DNA from 2 places in the Citricoccus alkalitolerans genome. Region 1 is predicted to be linked to the other one. Evidence: riboswitches for the same ligand, from Rfam matches in the RefSeq annotation. Region 1 holds a riboswitch; the other holds the start of a gene.
What was found. A riboswitch is a leader RNA that binds a small molecule or an ion and turns the genes downstream of it on or off. The one in region 1 is predicted to bind S-adenosylmethionine.
Positions count from the first base shown of each region.

Region 2: linked by a shared signal. The riboswitch ahead of ABD134_RS11030 (flavin reductase family protein) and the one ahead of ABD134_RS10090 (acyl-CoA dehydrogenase family protein) in region 1 are both predicted to bind S-adenosylmethionine.

Region 1 covers NZ_BAAALH010000002.1:915,973-922,620, forward strand. Annotated here, with positions in the region: gene ABD134_RS10070 (LLM class flavin-dependent oxidoreductase) at 1-1,060, shown strand, start outside; gene ABD134_RS10075 (methionine ABC transporter ATP-binding protein) at 1,057-2,157, shown strand; gene ABD134_RS10080 (methionine ABC transporter permease) at 2,154-2,852, shown strand; gene ABD134_RS10085 (MetQ/NlpA family ABC transporter substrate-binding protein) at 2,883-3,833, shown strand; SAM riboswitch class I at 3,949-4,041, shown strand; gene ABD134_RS10090 (acyl-CoA dehydrogenase family protein) at 4,048-5,466, shown strand; gene sigK (ECF RNA polymerase sigma factor SigK) at 5,647-6,243, shown strand; gene ABD134_RS10100 (anti-sigma factor) at 6,240-6,648, shown strand, end outside.
Region 2 covers NZ_BAAALH010000002.1:1,119,203-1,136,265, forward strand. Annotated here, with positions in the region: gene ABD134_RS10965 (hypothetical protein) at 1-494, shown strand, start outside; gene ABD134_RS10970 (amidohydrolase) at 653-1,828, shown strand; gene ABD134_RS10975 (amidohydrolase family protein) at 1,907-2,971, opposite strand; gene ABD134_RS10980 (ABC transporter substrate-binding protein) at 3,034-4,089, opposite strand; gene ABD134_RS10985 (IclR family transcriptional regulator) at 4,244-5,002, shown strand; gene ABD134_RS10990 (MFS transporter) at 4,999-6,237, shown strand; gene ABD134_RS10995 (MFS transporter) at 6,322-7,563, opposite strand; gene ABD134_RS11000 (MFS transporter) at 7,682-9,016, shown strand; gene ABD134_RS11005 (hypothetical protein) at 9,062-9,373, opposite strand; gene ABD134_RS11010 (Ig-like domain-containing protein) at 9,445-10,569, opposite strand; gene ABD134_RS11015 (aldo/keto reductase family protein) at 10,794-11,798, opposite strand; gene ABD134_RS11020 (cold-shock protein) at 11,926-12,129, opposite strand; gene ABD134_RS11025 (RNA-binding S4 domain-containing protein) at 12,380-12,853, opposite strand; gene ABD134_RS11030 (flavin reductase family protein) at 12,950-13,507, opposite strand; SAM riboswitch class IV at 13,581-13,700, opposite strand; gene hisD (histidinol dehydrogenase) at 13,831-15,138, opposite strand; gene ABD134_RS11040 (mechanosensitive ion channel family protein) at 15,242-16,882, shown strand; gene ABD134_RS11045 (universal stress protein) at 16,994-17,063, opposite strand, start outside.

The DNA.
Region 1 (6,648 bases):
GCTGGCCACTTTGGACCATCTCACGGGCGGGCGGGTCGGTTGGAACGTCGTCACCGGCTACCTGCCTTCGGCTGCTCGCAACATGGGCAGCCAGGACCAGCTGGCCCATGACGAGCGCTACGACCACGCAGACGAATACCTCGAGGTTGTCTACAAGCTGCTGGAGGGTTCCTGGGACGAGGACGCCGTGGTCCGGGACCGGGACGGTTGCGTCTACACGGACCCGGCCAAGGTGCACGAGATCGGCCACCAGGGAACCTACTTCTCGGTGCCGGGCATCGCTCTGACCGAGCCAAGCCCCCAGCGCACCCCGGTGGTCTACCAAGCCGGCACATCGCCGCGCGGCCTGGCCTTCGCCGGGCAAAACGCCGAATGCGCCTTCGTCTCCGCCCCCAGCCGGGACAAGCTGGCCCAGGCCGTGAGCAGGATCCGTGCTGCTGCCGTGGAGGCCGGCCGTGACGCGAAGGACATCAGGATCTTCAACCTTGCCACCGTCATCACCGGTCCGGACGAGGTGGCGGCCCGTGCCAAGCACGCCGACTACCTCCGTTACGTGGACCATCGTGGTGCCCTCGCGCTGTTGTCCGGTTGGATGGGCATCGACTTCTCGCAGTACGACCTGGACGATGTGATCGGTCAGGACGTGCAGACCAACGCAGTGCAGTCTGCCGTGGAGACCTTCCGCTCGGGCGGTGGCCACGCCTCCGCGGACGGGGAGCCCTGGAGCATCCGGCGACTTGCCGAATGGGTCGGCATCGGGGGCTTCGGGCCGGTGTTCATTGGCTCCGGTGCGCAGGTCGCTGACCAGCTGCAGGATTGGGCCGCGGAGACGGACGTTGACGGCTTCAATCTCGCCTACGCGGTCTCCCCGGGAAGCTTCGAGGACGTCGTGGAGCACGTGGTCCCCGAGCTCCAGGCCCGCGGTGCCTATCCTTCCGAGTACGAGTCCGGCACCCTGCGACACAAGCTGTTCGGCCGCGGGGATCGGCTGGCGGAGAACCACCGAGGCGCCGGCTTCCGGCTGGCATCGGCCGGTACCCGGGACGGGGGCGCGCTGTGATCGAGATCCGCGATCTGCACCAGGCCTACACCGGACGTGGGGGGTCCGTCGAGGTGCTCAAAGGCATCGACCTGACCGTGCCGGAAGGCTCCATCACCGCCGTGGTCGGGCCCTCCGGGGCTGGCAAGACGACCCTCTCGCACTGCATCTCCCTGTTGGAAAAGCCCACCCAGGGCGAGATTCTGGTGGATGGCAGCGACCTGTCCCGGCTCCGGGGCCGCCAGCTGCGCTCCGCCCGCCGTGCCATCGGCACAATCTTCCAGCACTCCGCCCTGCTGCGCCGCATCACCGTGGCCGAGAACGTCGCCCTCCCGCTGCGCAACCTCGGGGTGGTCCACCACGAGATGCAGGACCGTGTGGCCGAGATGCTTGACCGCGTCGGATTGCTGCACAAGGCCGACTCCTACCCCGGTCAGCTCTCCGGCGGCCAGAAGCAACGAGTAGGCATCGCCCGGGCCTTGGCCCTGCGGCCGCGGATCCTGCTCTCGGACGAGTCCACCTCCGGCCTGGACCCGGACACCACGGCACAGATCCTGTCCCTGCTGGCCGACCTGCGCACCGACCTAGGCTTGTCCATCATCCTCATCACCCATGAAATGGACGTGGTCCGGAACGTCGCCGACCAGGTGGCCTCCCTGTCCCACGGCCGGCTCGCGGAGTATGGCTCTCTGCCGTCCCTCGTCGCGGACCAGGACTCCACCGTCGGCGGGCAACTATTGCCGATCGCCGCGTTGCCGCTTCCGGCTGGCTTCGATACCTTCCTGGACCTCGCCTATCAGGACGGGGACGTGGACCCCGAATGGTTCACCCGAGTGGCGGTTGATCACCAGATCCGCCTGGCCCTGCTCGGTGGAACCATCGAGGCGCGCGGCGCGACCGCACTGGGCCGCGCCGTCGTCGGGGTCCGCGGCGAGCAGGCCCAGCGCGCCATCGGCGCCCTGAACGGGCTCGGGCTCAGTGCCCGACTGAGGAGCGACGTCGACCGGTCCGGTCCCACCGGGACCGCCATCTCGGCTGCCAGTCCAGACCCCACCGGACCGCCGCCGTCGGGCGCCACTCCGATCCCGGCCGGCGCGACGGCGGGGGCGACGGCATGAGTGCGACCGCGGATACCTCCCAGCCCCTGCTCTCCGATACCCCGCTGTCCGAGCTGCCTGCCCTGTTGCTGCCGGCCTACGGGGAGACCTGGGCCATGGTCGGCATCGTCATGATGCTAGTCGTCCTGATCGGGGGTGCCACCGGCGTGCTGCTGTACAACACGAGCCCGCGCGGGCTATTCCCCCAGGACCGGGCCTACGGGCTGCTCAGCTGGGCGGTCAACATGGGTCGGTCTCTGCCGTTCCTCGTGCTGATGGCGGCCATCATCCCGCTGACCCGGTGGATTACCGGCACCACCCTGGGCATCGCCGCGGCCGTCGTGCCCATGACGATCGCCGGCATCCCGTTCTTCGCCCGGTTGGTCCAGAACACCCTGAACGACCTGCCGCGGGAGAACATGGCCGTCGGTCTCGTGACGGGGTCATCCCCAGCACAGATCATCCGTCAGACGCAACTGCGCGAGGCCCTGCCCGGTCTGGCCTCCGCCATCACCCTGAACACTATCTCGATGATCGAATACTCGGCCATCGCCGGGACCATCGGCGCGGGCGGTATCGGCTTCCTGGCCGTGACCTACGGTTACCAGCGCTTCGACATGACCGTCATGCTCGGCACGATCGTCCTGCTCATCATCACCGTCCAGCTCGTCCAGTTCGTCGGCGACCGGATCGCCCGTTCACTGACCCGGCCCTGAGTGGCCCCGCACCCTGTTGAAGGACCTCATATGAACTCCGAGAAGAAGACTCCGGCGACCACCGGGAAGAAGGTGACGGCTGGACACGATCACGGCTTCACCCTGCGAAAGTCATTCACCGTGCTGCCCTGGTCGCTGGCGGCCATCGCTACCGTCGCTGCCCTGGTCCTGGGTCTCGTGGTGATTCAGCAATCCAACAGGCCGGCTGTGGCCGCCGGTGAAGAGGCCGAAATCACGAGGCCGCTGACAGTGCACTATGAACCGGCCATGGCCGGAGAAGAGAGCTTGGTGGAGTTCGTGGCTGAGGAGATCGCGCCCGACTACGGCGTCGAGATCGAGGCCGTGGGCATCGCGGATGGAGTCCAGGCCAATCGGTCCGTGGCCGAGGGCCAGATTGACGCCACGATCTTCGAGCACCAGTGGTACATGAAGCAGGTGGCGGAGGGTAACGACCTCGATCTGTCCACCACGGTGGAGATCTACCAGTGGGCCTTCGGCCTGTACTCCACCCGATACGACAGCGTGGAGGACTTGCCGGACGGCGCCACCGTGGCCGTGCCCACAGACCTGGCCAACCAGGGCCAGGCGCTATGGCTGTTGGAGCGCGAGGGCTTCATCGGGCTGGACCCGGACATTGAACCGCGCACCGCCCAGCTCAAAGACGTGGTGGAGAACCCGCGCCGTCTCGACTTCACCGAGATCGACCTGTTGTCCATGGCCCGGACTCTGGACTCGGTAGACGCCGCCCTCGGCTACACCAACCTCTTTGACGCCGGCAAGATCGGCCGGGACAAGGGCATCCTGTTCCCGGACCCGCCCCGGACCTACGCCGCCTGGCTGATCGTGGGGACCGAGTTCAAGGACACCCCGGAAACCCGCAAGCTCGTCGAGGTCTTTTCCGATCCCCGGTTCGAGGAGTACCTGGAGACGACGGACAACCCGCTGGTCGCCGGCGTCTTGACCCCCGTCTCTGAACAATAGGCAACGCCCACCTCGCAGCATGACCCCGTGGGGTCAGGAGTAACCACGGTTCTCTGACCTCACCGCATACCTCGCATTGGACCCGGGCCGTCGCCGAGTGGTCTGATGGAGGGGACCACCATCCAGAGCGGCTGAGAGATCTGGCTCGTCGACGCCGCAGCAACCCGCCCGTCAGGGGCCAGGGTGCTACCGCCAGGACCGATGGAGCTTTCACATGACGTCCGTGTCGTCCCGCTACACCGCACTGTCCGACCGTTTCGCCCCCGCCTTCGCGGAAGTGGCGCAGGGGGAGGTGCCCCGGGAGGCCGGCCGCCACCTGCCCTTCGCGGCCTTCGAACAGCTCCGGGAGCAAGGCTTGGGCGCCCTCAGCGTCCCGGAGACTGCCGGCGGAGCGGGGGCGAGCCAGGAGGACGCCTTCCGGCTGCTGATGGACCTCGCCGCGGTGGACGCCAATACCGCCCACCTGCTGCGCAGCCACCTCAGCTTCGTCCAGCATGTGCTGGTCCAGCCCGACCGCACCGTCCGTGATCGCTGGCTGCGGCGTGTGGTCGAGGGGGAGGTGGCCGGCAGCGCCCTGTCCGAGGGACGCGACGCACCGCTCGGCGGGCTCGGAACCACCGTGACCCAGGACGAGGCGGGGCAGTTGCTGATCAGCGGCAACAAGTTCTACACCACCGGCAGCATCTTCTCCACGTGGGCCCTGGCCACCGTCCGGCTGGACCCCAGCGTCTCCCGTGCCCTCCGACGCAAGGTCCTGTCCCGCGGCACCGGATCTCGGCGCGCCGCATCCCAGGGTCCAACATCCCTGGGCACGACGCCGGCCGCGGCCTTGGGCGGTCGGGGCGGCTCCCAGCGGGCCGACGTCGCGCTGGCCGTGGTGCGGGTGCGGCAACCGAGGATCACCGTGAAGGACGACTGGGACGGCTTCGGACAGCGTCTCACCGGGACGGGGACCATGGTGTTCCGCGGTGCCGGTGTGGAGGAGCTGCTGACGCTGCCGTCCGCCGACGGTCCGGTCCCGCTGCACCACGAGTCCACCCTGATGGCGTTGCTGGCGGGCATCGGACGGGCCGCGCTGCGTGACGGCGTGGAACAGACCCGGCGGCGGAGACGCTCGCCGAACACCGGGGGCGGGCTGACCCCGCGTGAGGACGACCAGCTGCTGGGAATCATCGGCGAGCTCTCCGCCCAGCAGGCGACCGCTGAGGAGCTCGTGCGCGCCGCCGGACGGGACCTGGATGCGGCACTGGAGCTCGCCGCCGGGCCGGAGCAGCCGGTCGGGGAATCGGGGAGTGCGCCGGGCGGGCGGGTGGCCGGCGTCGGGATGGACGACGGCGGAACCGCGGCCGAGGCGATGCACCGCGCCGCCCTGACGGCGCACCGGGCACACGTGATGGTGCCGAAGCTGGTGCTGGACACGTGCACGCGGATCTTCGACACGCTCGGGGCCTCCGCCACCAGTACGGACCTGCAGCTGGACCGGCACTGGCGTAATGCCCGAACCATCGCCAGTCACGATCCGGCTGTGTTCATGGCTCGGATGGTGGGCGATTGGGAGGTCAACGGCACCCAGACGGTGCCCTATCTCCAGACCGGCGTCGCCGAAGAGGTCTTTAGCCCGACCCATCCGTAGGAGCGTCGGCTCCGAACACCAGACAGCACCCTGCAGTAGAGCAGGCCACCCGACCGACGCCCCACCGGACCCCTCCGGACCGACACCCCAGGAGCCCCGCGGATGAGAACACCACCCATGTTGAACGACGCCCCTGACAGGTAGGCCAATCCTGGCCCCGCGCCCGGATAGGGTGGAGCCATGACGAGCACCGCAGGCACCGGCCCCGGCCGCAGTGCTGCGCGCGAGCGGGACGCCCACCTGGTGGGCTTGCTCCAACGCAGTGCCACCGGAGACCAGGAGGCCTTCGCCGCCTTCTACGATGCCGTGGCTCCCTCAGCCTATGGGCTGGCACAGAAGATCGTGCGTGACGCCGACCTCGCGGCCGACGTGACACAGGAGGCCCTCGTGGATGTGTGGCGCTCTGCAGAGCGCTTCGACCCGGCCCGCGGATCAGTGGTCGGCTGGGTCTGCTCGATCACGCACCGTCGGGCCGTCGACCTCATCCGGTCCACCCAGTCCGGTCGGGACCGGGAGGAACGGGCCGGGGTGGCCGGGTTCGAACGGGACCGGGACGACGTTGCGGAGGCCGTGGAATCAGCGGAGGACCGGGACCGCGTGACGGAATGCCTCGGCACGCTGACTGGTCTGGAGTACGAGGCCGTGACGCAGGCCTACTACGGCGGACTGACCTACCGGCAGGTCGCTGAACGACTCGGGGCCAAACTGGCCACCGTGAAATCCCGGATGCGCAGTGCGCTCCAACGACTACAGGACTGTTTGGGGGTGGGAGCATGACGAACGGAAACGAGAACAAGAACGGGAACGTGATCGACGCCGAGTTGCTCGCCGCCTGGGCCCTGGATGCCGTGGACGAGGGCGAGCGCCGCGCCATCGAGCAGCGGCTCCGCTCAGACCCCGAGCTCCGCGCCCGGGCCGATGCCCTCAACAGCACCGTCGCCCGCCTGGCGGTGAGCACACCGGCTGAGCCTCCCGCCGATCTGCGGGACCGTGTCCTCTCGGCCGTGGCAGGGCCCGAGCAGGGCGCCCGGTCCGCTGCGGACGGCGACGCCTCGCCCCTGGCGGCCCACGGAGCAGCCGGCTCCAGTGCTGGCGCCGAGCGAGCCGGCATCTCTGATCTGGACAGTCACCGTGCCCGACGCCGGCCGGCCGCGCGCCGCTGGTGGGTGGGGGCGGTCTCGG
Region 2 (17,063 bases), 210 kb from region 1:
TCGGTCCGGCCTCGATGTACCAGGCGTTCATGATCGGGAACATCTCCAACAAGCTCCTGCCCGCGGCCCTCATCGCACAGGCCAGCATCGGTGCCAAGCCGGGCACGGCACGCGGTGGGCTGGCCGCCGTGATGGCGATCAGTGGCGCCGCCATGGTCCATCTGCTGTCCCTCCTGGTGTTCGTGGGCCTGCTCGGCACCTGGCTCATCAGCGTGGTTCCGGAGGACGTCACGAACGTGGTCCGCACCTACGTGCTGCCGGCCGTGCTGGGAGCGGTCATCATCCAGGCCATCGTCTCCCTGAAGCAGGTGCGTGCCACCGCGGTGGCCGTCATCGTGGCGGTGCTGGTGATCTTCGTGTTGGTTCCGCTCGCCCCCGTCCTGGCCATGGCATCGACCGCCATTGCCGTGATCTGCACGCTGGTGATCACCTGGTTCGTGCGCCCGCGTGCACCGAGGGCGCCAGAACCCGCAGCCACCGTGGACGCACCCTGACCCCCCACTCAGTCATCGGCAGCAGGTCGCCCCACTTTTCGGAAAGGAACACCGTGCAACACCGCACCACATCCGAGCAGTCCGCCGAGGAATCGGCTGGATTGACCGACGGCCGACCCCCGGAGTACCCGGAGATCCCGGCCGAGCTGCGTCAACGCATGCTTGACGTCTACCGGCACCTGCACTCGAATCCGGAACTGTCCATGCAAGAGCACGCCACGGCGGCGTTCATCGAGGCGCACCTGGACACGCTCGGCATTGAGCACTTCCGCTGCGGGGGCACCGGCGTGGTGGGCCTGCTGCGCAACGGTGCGGGGCCCGTCGTCGGGTTCCGGGCGGATACGGACGGACTACCGATCCAGGAGGACTCCACGGTCGACTACCGAAGCACCGCCCGCGGCACCTTGGCGGACGGCACCGAGGTGCCGGTGATGCACGGTTGCGGCCATGACACCCATGTGGCGGCGCTGATGACCGCCACTGAGGTGCTGGCGGCCCAGCGCGAGACCTGGTCCGGGACCGTCGTGCTGATCTTCCAACCCGGTGAGGAGACCGCGGCCGGCGCCCAGGCGATGGTGGAGGACGGGCTCTGGGACCGCGTCCCACATCCGGAGATCATCTTCGGCCAGCACGTCATGCCAGGCCTGGCCGGGACGGTCGAGGTGGTCGGTGGGCCCGCCATGGCCTATGCGGACTCCTGGAAGGTCACTCTGCGCGGGGAGCAGTCCCATGGCTCCCAGCCGGAGAACTCGATCGACCCCATCGTGCTCGGTGCCCACATCGTCACGCGGCTGCAGGGCGTCGTCTCCCGGGAGATCTCCGCCCGTGAGTCCGCCGTGGTGACGGTGGGCACGTTCCACGCGGGGCTCAAGGAGAACATCATCCCGGACTCAGCCGAGTTCACCCTCAACGTCCGCACCATGGACGACGACGTCCGCGCCACGGTACTGGACGCCCTCAGGCGCATCATCCTCGCCGAGGCGCAGGCCTCCGGGGCGCCCGAGCCGGTGATCGAGGAGCTCTACCGCTTCCCCCGGAACTTCAATGACCCGGACGCGACGGCTGAGCTCATCGAGACCCTGCGCGGCACCCTCGGCACCGAGAAGGTGAGGGACGGCCAACCTATGATGGGTTCGGAGGACTTCGGCATCCTCCCCGGCGCGCTGGGCGTGCCCTCCGTGTTCTGGTTCTTCGGTGGCATGGATGCCGAGACCGTGGCCTCCGGTTCCATGCCGGTCAACCACTCGCCTCGATTCGTCCCCGTACCAGAGCCCACCTTGTGGACGGCGGCGACGGCGGCGCTCGCCGCCCTGCGCTCCCGGCTCAGTTCCTGATCCGCCCTCCTCTCAGTCGAGTTGGAGTGGGCGCCGGGTGAAGATGCCCACTCCACGTCGACTGCAAGCGTGGGTGGGTCAGAACTCGAGGTTGAACACCCGGGTGGCGATGCCCTCGAAGAATTCGAACTTCTCCTCCGCCGAGATCGGCAGGTCGTCCTGCAGGTCCACCTCGGACGGCTCGTACTGGTACGGGTAGTCCATCGCGTACATGACCCGGTCCGCACCGACCATCGTGCGGACGAACATCACCTCGTCCTGCCAGGGCATGCCGCTGGTGGTGATCCAGACGTTGCGGCGGATGTACTCGGAGGGCTTCAACGGCAGGGGCTTCACGTGCGGATAGCGTCCCGTGGCCACCTGCTTGCCGTACATGTAGTCGATCCGGTTCAGCCAGAACGGTACGGCCTCACCGAGGTGGCCGACCACCATGGTCAGGTTCGGGAAGCGCTCGAACACCCCGGAGACCACCAGTCGCATCAGATGCAGGCCGGTCTCCACTCCGAACCCGTACATCGAGCCGTCCAGGCCGCGGTCATGCAGGGGTTTGAACAGACTGGCCGAGGGGGCATTGGGATGCAGGTAGACCGGCACCCCGAGTGCCTCGGCGGCCTCATAGAAGGGCAGGAATTCATCTGTGTCCGTGTACCGGTCCCGCACATGCGAGTTCAGGATGGCGCCCTTCAGGCCCAGCCGCGTGACGGCCCGCTCGAGCTCAGAGGCGCCGGCGTCGGCCGCGGAGAAGGGCACGGCGGCCAGCGCGGAGAAGCGGTCGGGCCGGTTCCGGACGATCTCGCCGAGCTGGTCATTGGACAGCCGGGCCAGTTCGGTCGCCTGCGCCGCCGGCAACGGGTTGGTGCCCGGAGCCGTCAGTGACAGGATCTGATGATCGATGCCGGCGGCGTCCATGTCCTTCAGGCGCACCCCCTCGGTGTCCGTCATGCGCTCGCGGATGAAGCGCGGGCGCTCTCCGTCATTGAGGACGTAGTAGCCCATGAGGCTCATGAACCCCGGATCGTCCTCAGGGTGGTCGCCGAGGATCTCCCGGAACATGTCGAACATCTCCGGCGGGGCCCAGGCCTCCTCCGTGGCGATGCGCCGGTAGGGGCGGGGTGCGGGGCTGGCAGTCGTGTCACTGGTCATGTGCTGTGGTCCTCAGGTCTCTCGGGTCTCTCGGGTCTCTCAGGCGGGATGGACGGGGTGGCTCAGTCTGTGGGCGCGGTGACGATGTCCTCGACGTTGATCTCCTCGTCGATCAGTCCGTACCGGACCATGCGCTCGTTGAGGAACTGCAGGGTCTCCAGGTCCACCGAGGCATCCCAGGCGGGCAGGTGGATCTGGCCGGCGAGGTCGGGCTCGATCGTGGTGACCTCGGGCAGGGCTTCACGGAAGGCGTCCGGATCCTCGGCGATGGCCTGTCCGGTGGCGCTGAGGCCCCGCTGGAACGCCTCCACCGTCTCCGGGTTCTCTGCGGCATACTCCTCGGAGGTCATGTAGGTGCCCACCATCATGTTCGGACGGGACTCGGCGTAGGGGCTGGCGACCTCCGTGGCGCCCTGGTCCACGGCCATGGTGACGAACGGTTCGATCAGCAGCGCTGCGTCGACCTGCCCGTTGGCCAGGGCCGGGAGCATGTCTGAGAAGCCCATCTCGGCGAACTTGACCTGGGTGCGGTCCGCGCCGGCGTCCTCCATCAGCGTCATGATGACCACGTCGTTGATGTTCTCCAGCGTGTTGACCGCAATGGTGGCGCCTTCCAGGTCTTCGACGTCCTCGACACCGCTGGAGGTGGACGCCACGATGCGGGCGAAGTCCTCCTCAGGAGCCTCCATGGTGCGTGTGCCGGCGGCCACGATGGTGATGGGGAGGCCCTTGCTGGCGGCCAGGATGGCACTGACGGTGTTGGAGCCGGCGAACTGGGTCTCTCCATTGACCACGGCAGGCACGGCTGCGGCGCCACCGATGCTCACGTCGACTGTGACGTCCAGGCCTTCCGCCTCGAAGTAGCCCTCGTTCACCCCGTACTGGAGGAAGGCCGAGGGCATGCCGGCGGTGTCCGCCACCCGGACCTCCGTGGTGCCTGCCGCCCCACCCGTTCCTGTAGCGGCGCCGTCCGTGGGTGACCCTGTTCCGGTACCGGACCCCTGGCCTGAGGTGCCGCCATCGCCGCAGGCGGTCAGCAGCAGGGGTGCTGCCAGCAGTGGTGCCAGCCAGCGGCTACGACGCCGGGTGCTCGTCCATGTCCTCGCGGTGGTTCTCATCGGACTCCTCATTCGTACTGGTGTGGCTGTACAGGTTGCGGTGGGTAGCGACTCCGGTCTTTCCAGAAGCGTAGGATTCAATAGCGACAGGCGGAACGATTAGACCAAATGTTCTGCTGTAAAGAACAACTTTCACGGAAGGGCGAGGGATGCCATGACGGAGATCAGGTCGGTGATCCACGCGCTGACAGTGGTGGATCGCGTCATGGCTGAGGGCGGCGTCCGCGTGCGGGAGATCGCCGAGGACCTCGGCATCGCCCCATCCAGCGCCCACCGCCTCCTGGGCACGCTGGCCTCGCGGGGCTATGTGGTCCAGGACCCTTACAGCCGCGTCTACCGGCCGGGTGCCGCCCTGCTCTCCCTGGCCGGTGGCGGGATGGAGAACCGGGAGATCCGGCGGGCCGCGCACCGCCCCATGGAGTCCCTGGCCTCCGCCACGGGGGAGTCGGTCTCCCTGTCCGTGCTGGTCCGCTCCGAGGTCGAGTTCGTCGACGGCATCGAGTCTGCCCACGTTCTCCGTGCTTCTCCTCGTATCGGCGCCCGGATGCCGGCGTACGGCACGGCCGGAGGGCGGGTGATGCTGGCAGATCTGGCCCCGGCCGACGTCGCCGGCATGTTCGGTGGTGGTCTGAAGAAGTTGACGGACCACACCGTGGACACCGTGCCGGACCTGGCGGGGATGCTGGCTAGAATCCGACAGGCCGGCTACGCGGTGTCCCGTGGCGAGAGCACGGAGGGGATCTCCGCCGTCGCCGTGCCACTGCGGGATGTCACTGGCCGCACCGTGGCCGGTCTGGCCGTCGTGGCCCCCACGGAGCGGCTGCCAGACGCCGGGCTGTCGGTCCTCATCGACCAACTCCAGCAGGCCGCCGCGGAGTTCTCCACGGCCCTAGGGAATCGAGGGATGGATTGAGCCAGTCAACGCCGGCACCGCAACCGGAGGTGCCGAAGGCCGGCGCGGCGCTGTTGACCGTCCTGCTCATCGCCATGGGCGTGGGCCCGCTGCTCAACTACGGGCTCTCGGCGACCTCGGACCTGTTGATCCAGGAACTCGGCGTCTCGGCCGGCCAGTTCGGCCTCCTCGTGACGGTGTTGTTCGTCAGCGCCGCCGTCTCCTCCATGGTGATCGGGCGGCTCGCTGACGTCCTCAGCATCCGCAGCCAGCTGGTCTTCAACTACGGCGGCACCGTGCTGGCGCTGCTGATCTCGGCCCTCGGCCCGCAGTACTGGACCTTGATCGTGGCGTGCATCCTCGTCGGGCCGGCCCAGGTGATCGCCAACCCGACCACCAACCGCGTCATCTACTCGTCCGTGCCCGCCGTCAAGCGGTCCGGGTGGATCGGGGTCAAACAGTCCGGGGTCCAGGCCAGCCAGTTGGTGGCCGGTCTGCTCTTCCCGGCCGCGGCCCTCTGGGCCGGCTGGTCCGGTGCAGCGCTCGCCGCCGCCGTGGGGGTGCTGGTGCTGCTGTGGTGGTCGCTGCGCCACATCCCACCGGAAGACCCCACTGACTGGGCGGCAGTCCGGGCGGTCCTCGCTGATCGGTTCCGGCGGCGGCGATCCGGTTCGACGGCCTCCCTGCCGGTCCAGGTCTGGCTGTTCGCCGCCGTCGCCTTCTTCTCCGGCATGGGCACCCAGGCCACCAACGTGTACCTGCCGCTCTTCGCGGTGCGGGACCACGGCTACAGTCTGCTCATCGGCGGGTTCGCCGCCGGGCTCTCCGGCGTGGTGGGCGTGGCCAGCCGCATCTACTGGGGCCGTGCCCTGGGTGCCGGGCGCCGGCCGGGCACGCTGCTGCTGCTGATCTCCTCCGGCGCCCTGCTCGGCATGGCCTGCATGGTCACCTCATCCCTGTGGGACCTGCCCGCCCTGTTCTGGGCCGGGGTCGTCCTGCACGGGTTGACAGTGCTGGGCACCAACGTGGTCGTCAACGCGGGGACCATGCAGTCCGTGGACGCCACCCGGATCGGTGCGGCCAGCGGGACCACGACCATGGGCATGTACGCGGGCTTCGCCGTAGGCCCCGTGGGGATGGGCGCGATCGTGGAGCTGACCGGTGGATTCGTGCTCGGCTGGGTGCTGGTCGGCGTGGCCTATGCCATCCTGTTCGGCCTGGCAGTGGCCATGGTCCGCACTACCCGCCGGGACTGAAGAGTCATTCGGCGGCTTGACCACGCACTACTGATGTATCAGAGGCGAGGTGGGGAATCTTCGCGGCCCTCGTGGCGCCCCTCATCACCGCGGCATGCTCGGTGCTGTTGCGCCGCCGGCACGGCGGCGGCCGTGGGCGAACCAGTAGACCACCATGGCCAGCACGAGGAACCCGGACAGCAGCAGGTACATCCCGGAGAACCCGGTGGCCGGCAACAGCGCGCCCAACACCACCGGGCCCAGGCCGGTGCCGATGTCCAGCATCAGGAAGTACGTGGAGGTGGCCACCCCGATCTGGAAGGGCGGCACCACGGTGGCCGCCACCGACTGCAGCGAGGTCAGCAGGGCCCCGAAGCCCAGGGCGCACAAGGCGGCCGCCACCAGGAAACCGCCGTTGGCCGGCCAGAGGGCCAGCACCGCCATGCCGCTCACGAGACATGTCAGCAGGGGGAACATCACGGAGTTGTCGCCGTACCGGTCCTGCATGGTCCCCACCACGAAGCGCGAGAGGACGAGGACCATGGCGTAGACCATGAAGTAGGCACTGGCAATCGTGGAACTGATGCCCTGTTCCTGGGCATAGCCGTTGAGGAAGGCCAGCACCCCGGAGTATGCCAGGCCGGCCATGAGCATCACGAGGGACACCGGCAGGGCCGGCAGTGAGATCACCCCACGCAGGGAGAATCGCGGTCGGAGGCTTTTCTGCTGGTTCTGCTGGCCCTGCTGGTGATGTTGGGCCCGCGGCAGGCGCACCACCAAGCCGGCCACCAGGCCGCAGACCGAGAAGGCCGTGCACAGGTAGAACAGTGAGTCGAAGCCGAACCTATCCGTGAGCTGGAAGGCCAGCAACGGTCCCAAGGCGGTGCCCACCGTGGTGGACGTGCCGAACCAACCGGTGCCCTCACTGCGGCGCCGCGGCGGGATCATCCCCTGGACCGCGGTGGCCAACACCGTGCTGGCGCCGCCGAACGCCAGCCCGTGGATCAGGCGGACGGTGATCAACAGGCCAAGGTCATCGGCCATCAGGTACAGGGCCGAGGCGACGAGGAAGAGCGCCAGGCTCGCGACGAGGACCCTCTTGCGCCCGATGATCTCCATGGCCTGGCCGGTGACCAGGCGGGACACCACGGCGCCCAGTACGAAGGCGCTGACCGCCAGGCCGGACAGCATGTCCGTCGCCTGGAACTCGTTCACAGCGTAGAGGGCCATCGCCGTCACCAGCAGGTAGAACACCATGGCCAAGAACAAGTTGGTCACGGCGGCCAGGACGAAATTCCGGCTCCACAACAGCCGCGGGGGCTGCGGGACGCTGGATGCGGAGGACACGAAAGGGACCGGCTTTCCAAGGTGTGGGGGGAGGGGCCCGGCGAGGGCAGGGCCGTCGTCATTCTAGTCCGGGGCCAGGAGGCCGGACCGGAGTGGAGTGAGGACTACTCTGGAGATCATGGCAAACCGCGGAAACCTGACCTGGCTCTGGGTCATGATCGCCGCAGCCGTCCTCACGCAGACCGCCCTGAACCTGTTGCGGCCCGTCACCAGCTACAAGCTGTTGGCCCTGGGCGCCGGCGAGGCGACGGTCGGCTTGGCCACCGCTGCCTATGCCATCCTCCCGTTGGTGTTCGCGATGTCCCTGGGACGGCTCAGTAGCCGGCTGCCCACCCTGCGCGGCATGATCGCCCTCGGGGCGTTGGTGCTGGGGCTGGGCGGCGTCGGCTTGGCCTTCGGCTCCACCATCGCCGTGCTGATGGTGTCCTCGGCGGTGCTCGGCATGGGCCATCTGCTGTTCACCATTGCGGGCCAGACCGTGATCGGCCGGCGAGCCGCCCCGGAGAACATGGACGCGGCGTTCGGGTGGTTCACTGCCGCCTTCTCCGTGGGACAGATGTCCGGACCGTTGATCTCGGGGTTGATCCTCGGCAACGCCACTCTCGGCGAAGCCAGCCACAGTGCGGAGTTCGACGGGCGCATCGACGGGGCGCTGTGGCTCGGTGCGGTCTGTTCTTTGCTCGCCGTGCCGGTGATGTACCTCATGCGGGCTGACGGGGGCCGCCGCTCCCGGCGCCTGCCCGCGGAGCCCACGGAGGAGCCCGGGGACCGGCCCCATGGATTGGGGGACGGGAACAGCGGGCCGGCGGGGCCGGCGTCGGCCACCGAGACTGCCTTGGGTGCGGGTGCTGCGGGTGCTGCAGGCCCGGGAAAGCCCACGATGCTGGCGATCTGGCGGGTCCCCGGGATCCCCTCGCACATGATGGCGTCCCTGGCCCTGTTGGCGATGCTGGACATCCTCACGGCGTTCATGCCGCTGGTCGGCGAAGCGGCCGGGGTCTCACCGTTCTGGGTCGGCATCCTCCTGGCGGTCCGCGGGGGAGCCTCGTTCCTGTCCAGGATCGTGTTGCCCTGGATGTCCGGTCGGTGGGAGCGGCACCACCTGGTGCTCGTGTCCCTGTTGGCATCTGCCGTGGCCTTGGGATTCGTGCCACCGGCATTGGAAGGATGGCATGCCGTCTGGCTGGCGGTGGTGCTCATGGCCGTCGGCGGCTTCGCCCTCGGCATCGGGCAGCCGCTGACCATGTCCTTGGTGTCCCAGGCGGTGCCACCGACCTGGCGCGGGCCCGCATTGGCGTTCCGGCTGGTCGGCAACCGTGTGGGACAGGTGGCAATGCCGGTGGTGGCCGGCCTGGCCGCCGCACCCCTCGGGCCTGCCGGTGGCATCTGGTGCGCCTGCCTGATCCTGGCCGCTTCCGGCACGGAGCGACTGGTCTCCGGCCGGAAGCGCTAGCAGGAGCACCAATAGGAGCGCCAACAGGAGCCGAGTCGAAAGGTTCTAGACTGTGACGTCTGAGCCTTCCTCGTCCTCCTCGTCATCCCAGCCGGCCCACTCGGAGTCCTCATCCGGCTCGGCCGCGCCGCCGGAGTCGTCGGAACTGCCCTCCTGATAGTCCGGGACGCCGTTGTAGTCCTCGTCTCCGTCCAGCAGGAAGGTGTCCCGGCGCAGCGGGTCGATCGCATCCAGTGAATCCGGGTCATCAGAGGAGCCGTGGTCCGTGGTCCCGTCGCGGCCGTCAGCGGGCTGCTCCAGGTCGTTCTCGGGTTCTTCGATGAATTGCTGTTCCAGATCGTCTTCGTAGCGGGCCAACTCGAACCTCCTGAATCTCGGGCGGCCCTCCGAGGGACAATCCGTCCGAACGGCCGCATCGTCCGGTCAGTCTAGTGCCGACGGCCGTCGCGGGGCAGGGCTGCCAGGGCCAGGGCAGTGAGGACGATCATCATGAAGCCCACCCCGGCGAACAGCCACGGAGTGGACCCGGTGTGAGCAGTCCGCTCGGCAGCGGCCACGGACTCCGCACTGTCAGTGCCCTCGCTGGCATCACCGCTGGGGAAGTTCCCGCCACCGGGGTGTGACGTCATGCCGGCGGAGAGGCCCTCGACGAGCCTCTCGGCATCCGCCACGACCTGGGCCGGGCAGGCAAGGGTGGTGTCCCTGATGATGTTGCTGAGCTTCTGTGCGCTCGGCGTCTCGGGCGCCGTTGCGGAGGGCGATCCGGTGGTATCCGGTGTCTGGCCGTCCGGGCCACCGTTGCCGCCCGCATCGCCGGGAGCAGATCCACTCGGCCCGGAACCCTCGCCGCCGGTCCCGCCACCTCCGTTGCCGCCTTGGCTGTTGCCGAGGCCGGGTGCTGGGGCGGGCGCACCGGTGGTCGGGGTCGAGCCGCCTGGCGTGGTCGGGTTCTGAGATGGGCCGGCCGTGGGGGCCGACGTCGGAGCCCGGCTCGGGGTGTCCGACCCGCCAGTCGGCTCCGGGCTGGGCTGCGGGGCGGACGTCGTGGGATCAGGCGTGGGACTCGGGCCCGTCGGGGTGGGCGTGGGAGTGGGGGTCGGAGTGGGGCTCGGCCCGGCCTGCACCAGGATCGAGATCTCGCACTCTGATGTACCGCCCCGGCCATCGTCCGCGGTGACGGTGAGGCCGTCGTTGCCATGGGTGTCGGTGGGAGCCGTGTACGTCACCACGTGACCCTCGACCGAGGCCTCGCCGCCGAGCCAGGATGTCCCCGCGCTCAGGGTGACGGTGTCCCCGTCCGGGTCGAGGACATGTATACGCACGGACTCGGTGTCTCCGGTTTGGGTGACGAGACCGGGACAGTCGATCTCGGGAGGCTGATTGCCACCGGGGGAGGGGGAGGGAGACGGGGAAGACGAGGACCCGGGCGGCGAGGGGGCCGGGGTCGCAGACTGTGTGGGACCCAGGGAGTCGCTGGGCGAGGGCATCGGGCTGGCCCGGGCGGTTCCGACCAGGCCGGCCAGCACCATGAGGATGCCCGCGGTGGTGGCCACGGAGCGTCCGAGGAGCGGGAGTGCTCGACTCGTGGAGGCGTGGTCAGGAGAGCGTCCTACCCTGGTGGTCATGCTCCGGCCCCCGTCGGTTGGCATCTGACCCCGTGTTGCCCGCCCCGTCGAGCAGAACGGGCAACACCGGCTGACTGTGATCATACCGTGATCTTTGCGGATGTCCACATCACGGAAGTGTCACAGTCTGCGTGGGTCATGCCACTACGAGGTCAGGCGGGGCGGCCTTCCGGGACGGACACGAGTGAGGGGTCATCCGTGACGACATGGCCGATGGCCGCGTCGATGGCTCCGAGGGTCGCCTGGTCCAGGGTGAGGTCCAGGGCTTTGACGTTCTCGACGATCTGCTCGGGGCGGGAGGCTCCGACCAGAGCGCCGGCGACGTTGGGGTTGGACAGTACCCAGGCGATGGCGAGCTGGCCCATGGTGGCGCCGAGCCCGTCCGCGATCGGGCGCAGCTTCTGGACGGCGGTGAGGACCTCGTCCGTCATCTTGCTGGCCATCGAACGCGCTCCGCCCTTCTCATCCGCACCGCGGGATCCTTCCGGAGCCTGCTGGCCGGGCAGATACTTTCCGGTGAGGATGCCACCGGCCATGGGGGACCAGACGATCTGGGACAGTCCGAGGTCCTCGCAGGCCGGGACGACCTCGGCTTCGATGACGCGCCACAGCATGGAGTACTGGGGCTGGCTGGAGATGAGCTGGAATCCGAGCTGGGCGGCCATGGCGTGGGCCTCGCGGATCTTGTCCGCCGGCCATTCGGAGACGCCGATGTAGAGGGCCTTGCCGGCGCGGACGATGTCCGCGAATGCCTGCATGGTCTCCTCCAGCGGGGTCTCCACGTCGAAGCGGTGGGCCTGGTAGAGGTCCACGTAGTCCATGTCCAGGCGCTGCAGGGATCCGTTGATGGACTCCATGATGTGTTTGCGGGAGAGGCCGGTGTCATTGTGGCCCTTGGGGCCGGTGGGCCAATAGACCTTGGTGAACACCTCAAGGGACTCGCGGCGTTCGTTCTTCAGCGCCTCACCCAGGACGCTCTCGGCCTTGGTGTTCGCGTAGGTGTCCGCCGTGTCAAAACTGGTGATGCCCTGTGCCAGGGCCTCCTTCACACAGGCATGGGCCGTCTCGTTCTCGACCTGGGAGCCGTGGGTGAGCCAGTTGCCGTAGATGATCTCTGAGATCTTGAGCCCGCTGTGGCCCAGGTAACGAAATTTCATGGTTGTACCCTAGACCGGATTCCGGTGAAGTGGTGCGCTGACATGGCGCGTTGGTCATAGCAAAATGGCCACCGTCCCCGAGGGGATGGTGACCATTCTGCTGCCTGAAGGGTTCAGGCGTACTCGATCAGAGCGGGCGGACTGCCGCAGCCTGCATGCCCTTGGGGCCCTGCTGGGACTCGAACTCGACCTTCTGGTCTTCCTGCAGTTCGCGGAAGCCATTGCCCTCGATGGCGGAGAAGTGAACGAAGATGTCAGCGGACTGATCGTCCGGGGAGATGAAGCCGTAGCCCTTCTCTGCGTTGAACCACTTGACGGTACCGGTAGCCATGATGGGCCCTTTCCTGAGGTTGTAAACCCATCGGTCTTCCGACGGGGGCGAAGCGGCGTGTGCGAAACCGCTTCCTACAACGCCCCGAGCGGCCAGAGGGCCAACCGGTCCGCAGTGGTGACGGACTTACTGCTACTACTACTTCTGAGACACATAATACGGGAGATGCCGCGGAACTGAAGCCCTCAATTTCCTCGGTGCGCATTCTTTTCCCGGTGTTCACCTGAGTCAGTCGCCGCGGTCCCGGACGTCATTCGAGATCGAGGCCGCGGTCAAGACGGTCAATACCGGGTTCTGGGGCGTCACGGCCACGGAGGCGGTCCAGCTGGCGCCGGTCTCGCTTGGTGGGCCGGCCTGCGCCCCGGTCTCGATGGGGCACGGCCAGCAGTTCCCGGGGCACGGGCTCGGGGGAGTGGTCGAGGTAGTGCCGGACTGCCTCGGGAGCTCCGACCCGCTTGGCTACCAGGCCGGTGACCTCCAGGATCCGCTCGCGGCCCGGCAGACGCAACCGGATGGTGTCGCCCGGCTTGACCGGTTGGGCAGCCTTGGCCGGCTGCCCGTTGAGGCGGACGTGACCGGCCCGGCACGCGGTGGTGGCGGCCGAACGGGTCTTATACATGCGTACGCCCCAGAGCCAGGCATCCAGGCGGACCGGGCCGGCCGGCGTCGTGCCCGCGCCTGCGCCCGAGCCGGGACGCCGCGCGGACGGGGTAGCGGAAGGCATGCCGGAAATCCTACCTCCGGACCGGGTGCCGGCCCCGAGGAACACTTTGCGGGCAGAGAACAGTACTCTTCTCTGCCCGCAAAACGAGGAACAGGGCTACTGGTTGCCCTCGGCGGTGCGCAGGTTGCGGAAAGCCGAGCGGTGGAACACGATCGGCTCGTGCTCTGCGGAGTGATCGTGCACGCCGTGCACCTCCAGCAGGACCATGGTGTGGTCACCGGCAGGCAGCTCGGAGTAGACGGTGGTGTCCAGCCACAGGGCGGCGCCGTCCAGGAAGATCGCGCCCTCATCCGTGGACCGGATGTCCAGTCCGGCGAAACGGTCCCCCTCCTTGGAGGCCAACTGACGGCAGACATCGGTGTGGTCCTCGCCGAGGATGGAGATCCCGATCCGCTCGGCCCGCTTCAGCCGGGGCCAGGTGCGGGAGGTGTTCTGGACGGCGAAAGAGACCAGGGCGGGCTCCAGGGACACCCCGACGGTGAAGGACGAGGCCACGAGGCCCTCCTTCACGCCGTTGGCGACTCCGGCAAGCGCGGCCACGCCGGAGGGGAAGTGGGAGAAGGCCGAGCGAAGGGTCTGAACGGACAGGTCTCGATCGAGGTCACTGCCGAGGTTGGTGGTCTGCTGCAGCTCGTGGGTAGCCAGGGCGGTCATGGTGGGTCCTCCGTCCGAAGGCGCATCTGCACGGCGGCACGCCACGGGAGGCTCCCGATCGGCACCAGCAGAAACGCGGTACTTGCCTGCCGGGGCATCCGGTAGGCCGAATCCTCACCTGGAGCACCCCACTACTGCGTGAAGAGGGTTGCCGTCCCGCAAGCCAGGGCTGTAACAGCGGGAACTCGTGATTCTGGGTTCCAGACTAACGACGGACGTCCGGAACGGTCAAAGGGTTTCTCGGACTATGAACCCCCGTGACCATCGCCGCTCGCCCGCACCCGCCTCCCATCCCGGGGGTGCGGCGGCCGTGGAGAAGCAGGTCAGCGGAAGCGCAGGGAGACGGCCTCACCGTGGGCCGGCAGCCCCTCCGCCGTGGACAGGGCGGCGATCTTGGTGTCCAGTTCCTTCAACCCCGTCTCCGTGTAGCGGATGAGTTGCTGCAGGCGCAGGAAGCTCACCGTGTTCAAGCCGGAGGAGTAGCGGGCGGAACCACCGGTGGGCAGCACGTGGTTGGACCCGGAGGAATAGTCGCCCAACGGCACGGGCGAGTGCGGTCCCACGAACACGGCGCCGGCGTTGGTCACCCGGCGAGCCGTCTGCAGGGGGTTCACGGTGTGGACCTCGAGGTGCTCGGCGGCATAGGCATCCGCCACGGCCAGCGCCTCGCCCAGGGTTCCCACCAGCAGGATCCCGGATTGCGGGCCGCCCAGGGCCTGACGGATCTGCTGCTCGTGGAGGCTGCCCGGAACCTGCCGCTCGATCTCGGCCGCCACGTCGCGGGCCAGCTCGGGTGACGTGGTGATGAGCACCGAGCCCGCCATGGGGTCGTGCTCGGCCTGGCTGATGAGGTCAGCGGCCACCCACCGGGCATCGGCGGTGCCGTCCGCCAGCACGGCGATCTCGGTCGGCCCGGCCTCCGCGTCGATGCCGATGGTGCCGAGCAGGGCGCGCTTGGCGGCGGCCACGAAGATGTTGCCCGGCCCCGTGACCATGTCCACGGGGGCACACACGCGAGTGCCGTCGTCGTCCGCCACCCCGTAGGCGAACATGGCCACCGCCTGGGCGCCGCCCGCGGCGTAGACCTCGTCCACGCCGAGCAGGGCGCAGGCCGCGAGGATGACTGGGTGCGGCAGGCCTCCGAAGTCCTTCTGCGGCGGGGAGGCGACCGCGAGCGAGGCGACGCCGGCGGCCTGGGCCGGGACCACATTCATCACCACGGAGGAGGGGTAGACGGCACGGCCGCCCGGGACGTAGAGGCCCACCCGGTTCACCGGGACCCAGCGGTTCTCGACGACGGCCCCCTCCCCGAGCTCCACCTCGGACCCCGCGGGGACCTGGGCGGCATGCACCTTGCGGGCGCGGTCGATGGACTCCTCGAGGGCGGTGCGGACCTCTGGGTCCAGCGACTCGAGCGCCTCGGTGAGCTTCTCGGCCGGCACCGCCAACGACGGCGGCCGGATCCCGTCGAACTGCTCGCCCAGATCCAGCACGGCTCGGGACCCCTCGGTGCGCACCCGGTCCAGGATGGGCATCACTGTCGGCACGGCGGCGGCCACGTCGATCTCGGCGCGGGGGAGCACCGTGGCGGGATCGTAGGTGCGGCCGCGCAGGTCCGTGGTGGCAAGCATGGGATGGCTCCTGTGATTCCGAGGGATCGGCTGGTTCCGGTGGTCCAGTGTCCATTCTCCCCCCGTTCAGCAACGACTGAGAACCAGATGACAGACTGGGGCCATGCCGAGTTCGTCCTTCTTCACCGATCTGTTCACCGCCCCGCCCGCCACCATCCTCGCCTCCGGGGCGGGGCTGGACTCCGAGCCGAGCGCCGAGCCGAGCGGATCCCCGGAGAACGTGCAGGACAGCGTGCGCGAGGGGGCCGAAGGGGCCGTCGACTCGCTCGGACCGTTCTGGGGGATGCTCTCCACCGTGGCGATCTCCGTGGCGTTCGCGCTGGCCGTGCTGGTGGTTGCCTGGCTGCTGGTCAGCGCCCTGCTGCGCCGCAAGCCGCAGCTGCGCAATCAGGTTGCCCGATGCCGGGTCCCGGTGGCGGTCGCCGCCGTGCTGCTGGCCGTACGGATCGCGCTCGGACTCACCGCTTCCACGTATGCGTGGTTCAGTGGCGCGAACTTCCTGCTGATGGCCGGCATCATCGGCTCCCTCGCCTGGCTCGCGCTGCGCGTGGTGCGGATCGTCGAGGAGCGGTTGCTCGGCAAGTACGCCTCGGAAGGGGTGGACGACCGCCGAGACCGCAAGATCCGCACCCAGACCGTGTTGCTGCGGCGCGTGATCCAGGCCGCCGTCATTGTCATCGCCGTGTCCATCGTCCTGCTGACCATCCCGCAGGTCCGCGCCGTGGGTGCCGGCCTGCTGGCCTCGGCCGGCGTGATCTCCGTGGTGGCCGGCCTCGCCGTGCAGTCCACCCTGACCAACGTGTTCGCCGGCATCCAGCTGGCGTTCACCGATGCGATCCGCGTGGGAGACGTGGTGACCGCGGATGGGGTCTACGGCACCATCGAGGACATCACCCTGTCCTACGTGGTGGTCAAGATCTGGGACGGCCGCCGGGTGATCTACCCCTCCAGTCACTTCACCACCACCCCGTTCGAGAACTGGACCCGCACCGGGTCCGCCCTGTCCGGGACGGTGGAGATCGACGTGGATTGGCGGGTTCCGGTGGACGCCACCCGGGAACGCCTCAAGGCACTGCTGGGGTCCACCGAACTGTGGGACGGCAAGGACAGCACCATCCAGGTGAGCGAGGCCCTGGGTGGCACCGTGAAGCTCTGGGTGGCGGTCTCCGCCCGCAATGCCGGCGACCTGTGGGACCTGCGCTGCCTCGTCCGGGAGGACCTCGTCAACTTCCTGCGCAGCGAGCATCCCGAGGCGATCTACGCGCAGCGCTTCGCCGAGATGCCCGCGCACGCGCCTTCCCTGGCGCCCGTCGGCGCCGAACCCGGGTCCAGTTCCGGCGCAGTCGAGACGGGCACGGGGGTGCCGGCGGAACAGGATCACGACGGCGGCGGGTCCGGTGGAGCGGCGGATGATGCTTCCGCGTTCCATCCGCGGACCCCGACCAGCCGACTGCCGCAGGTCAATCCAGTCACGGGCCAGCAGCCAACCACCGGAGCCACCGCGGCCGTCACGGGCTCCACTCCTCTGACCCGGTCCAGCGACGATTCCACGGTGTTCACCGGCTCCATCACCGCGGTGGAACGAAACCGCGAGTTCGCCGGCCCGGGCGAGGCCGCCTTCGCTGAACGCAAGGAGAAGGCCGCCGAAGCCGCTGACCCAGAGGCTGTTGATCCCGAGGCTGATCCCGCTGAAGGTGTTGACGCCGAGGGCGCGGAACGCGGTGATGAGAGCCCGCGGCTATAGGGCCACCACGGTGCGCAGCCGCTGCACGTCGGCGCCATCGCCGCTGACCATGGTGTCGGCCCGATAGTCGGTGGCCCTGGCCCGCGGCGTGGCCTTGATCGAACCGCCTGGCTAGTGGCGCGGGCCGGTGTCCGTCCTGGCGGTGTCGGGGCCGTCCGGGGCTTCGGCGATGTCCGGGGCC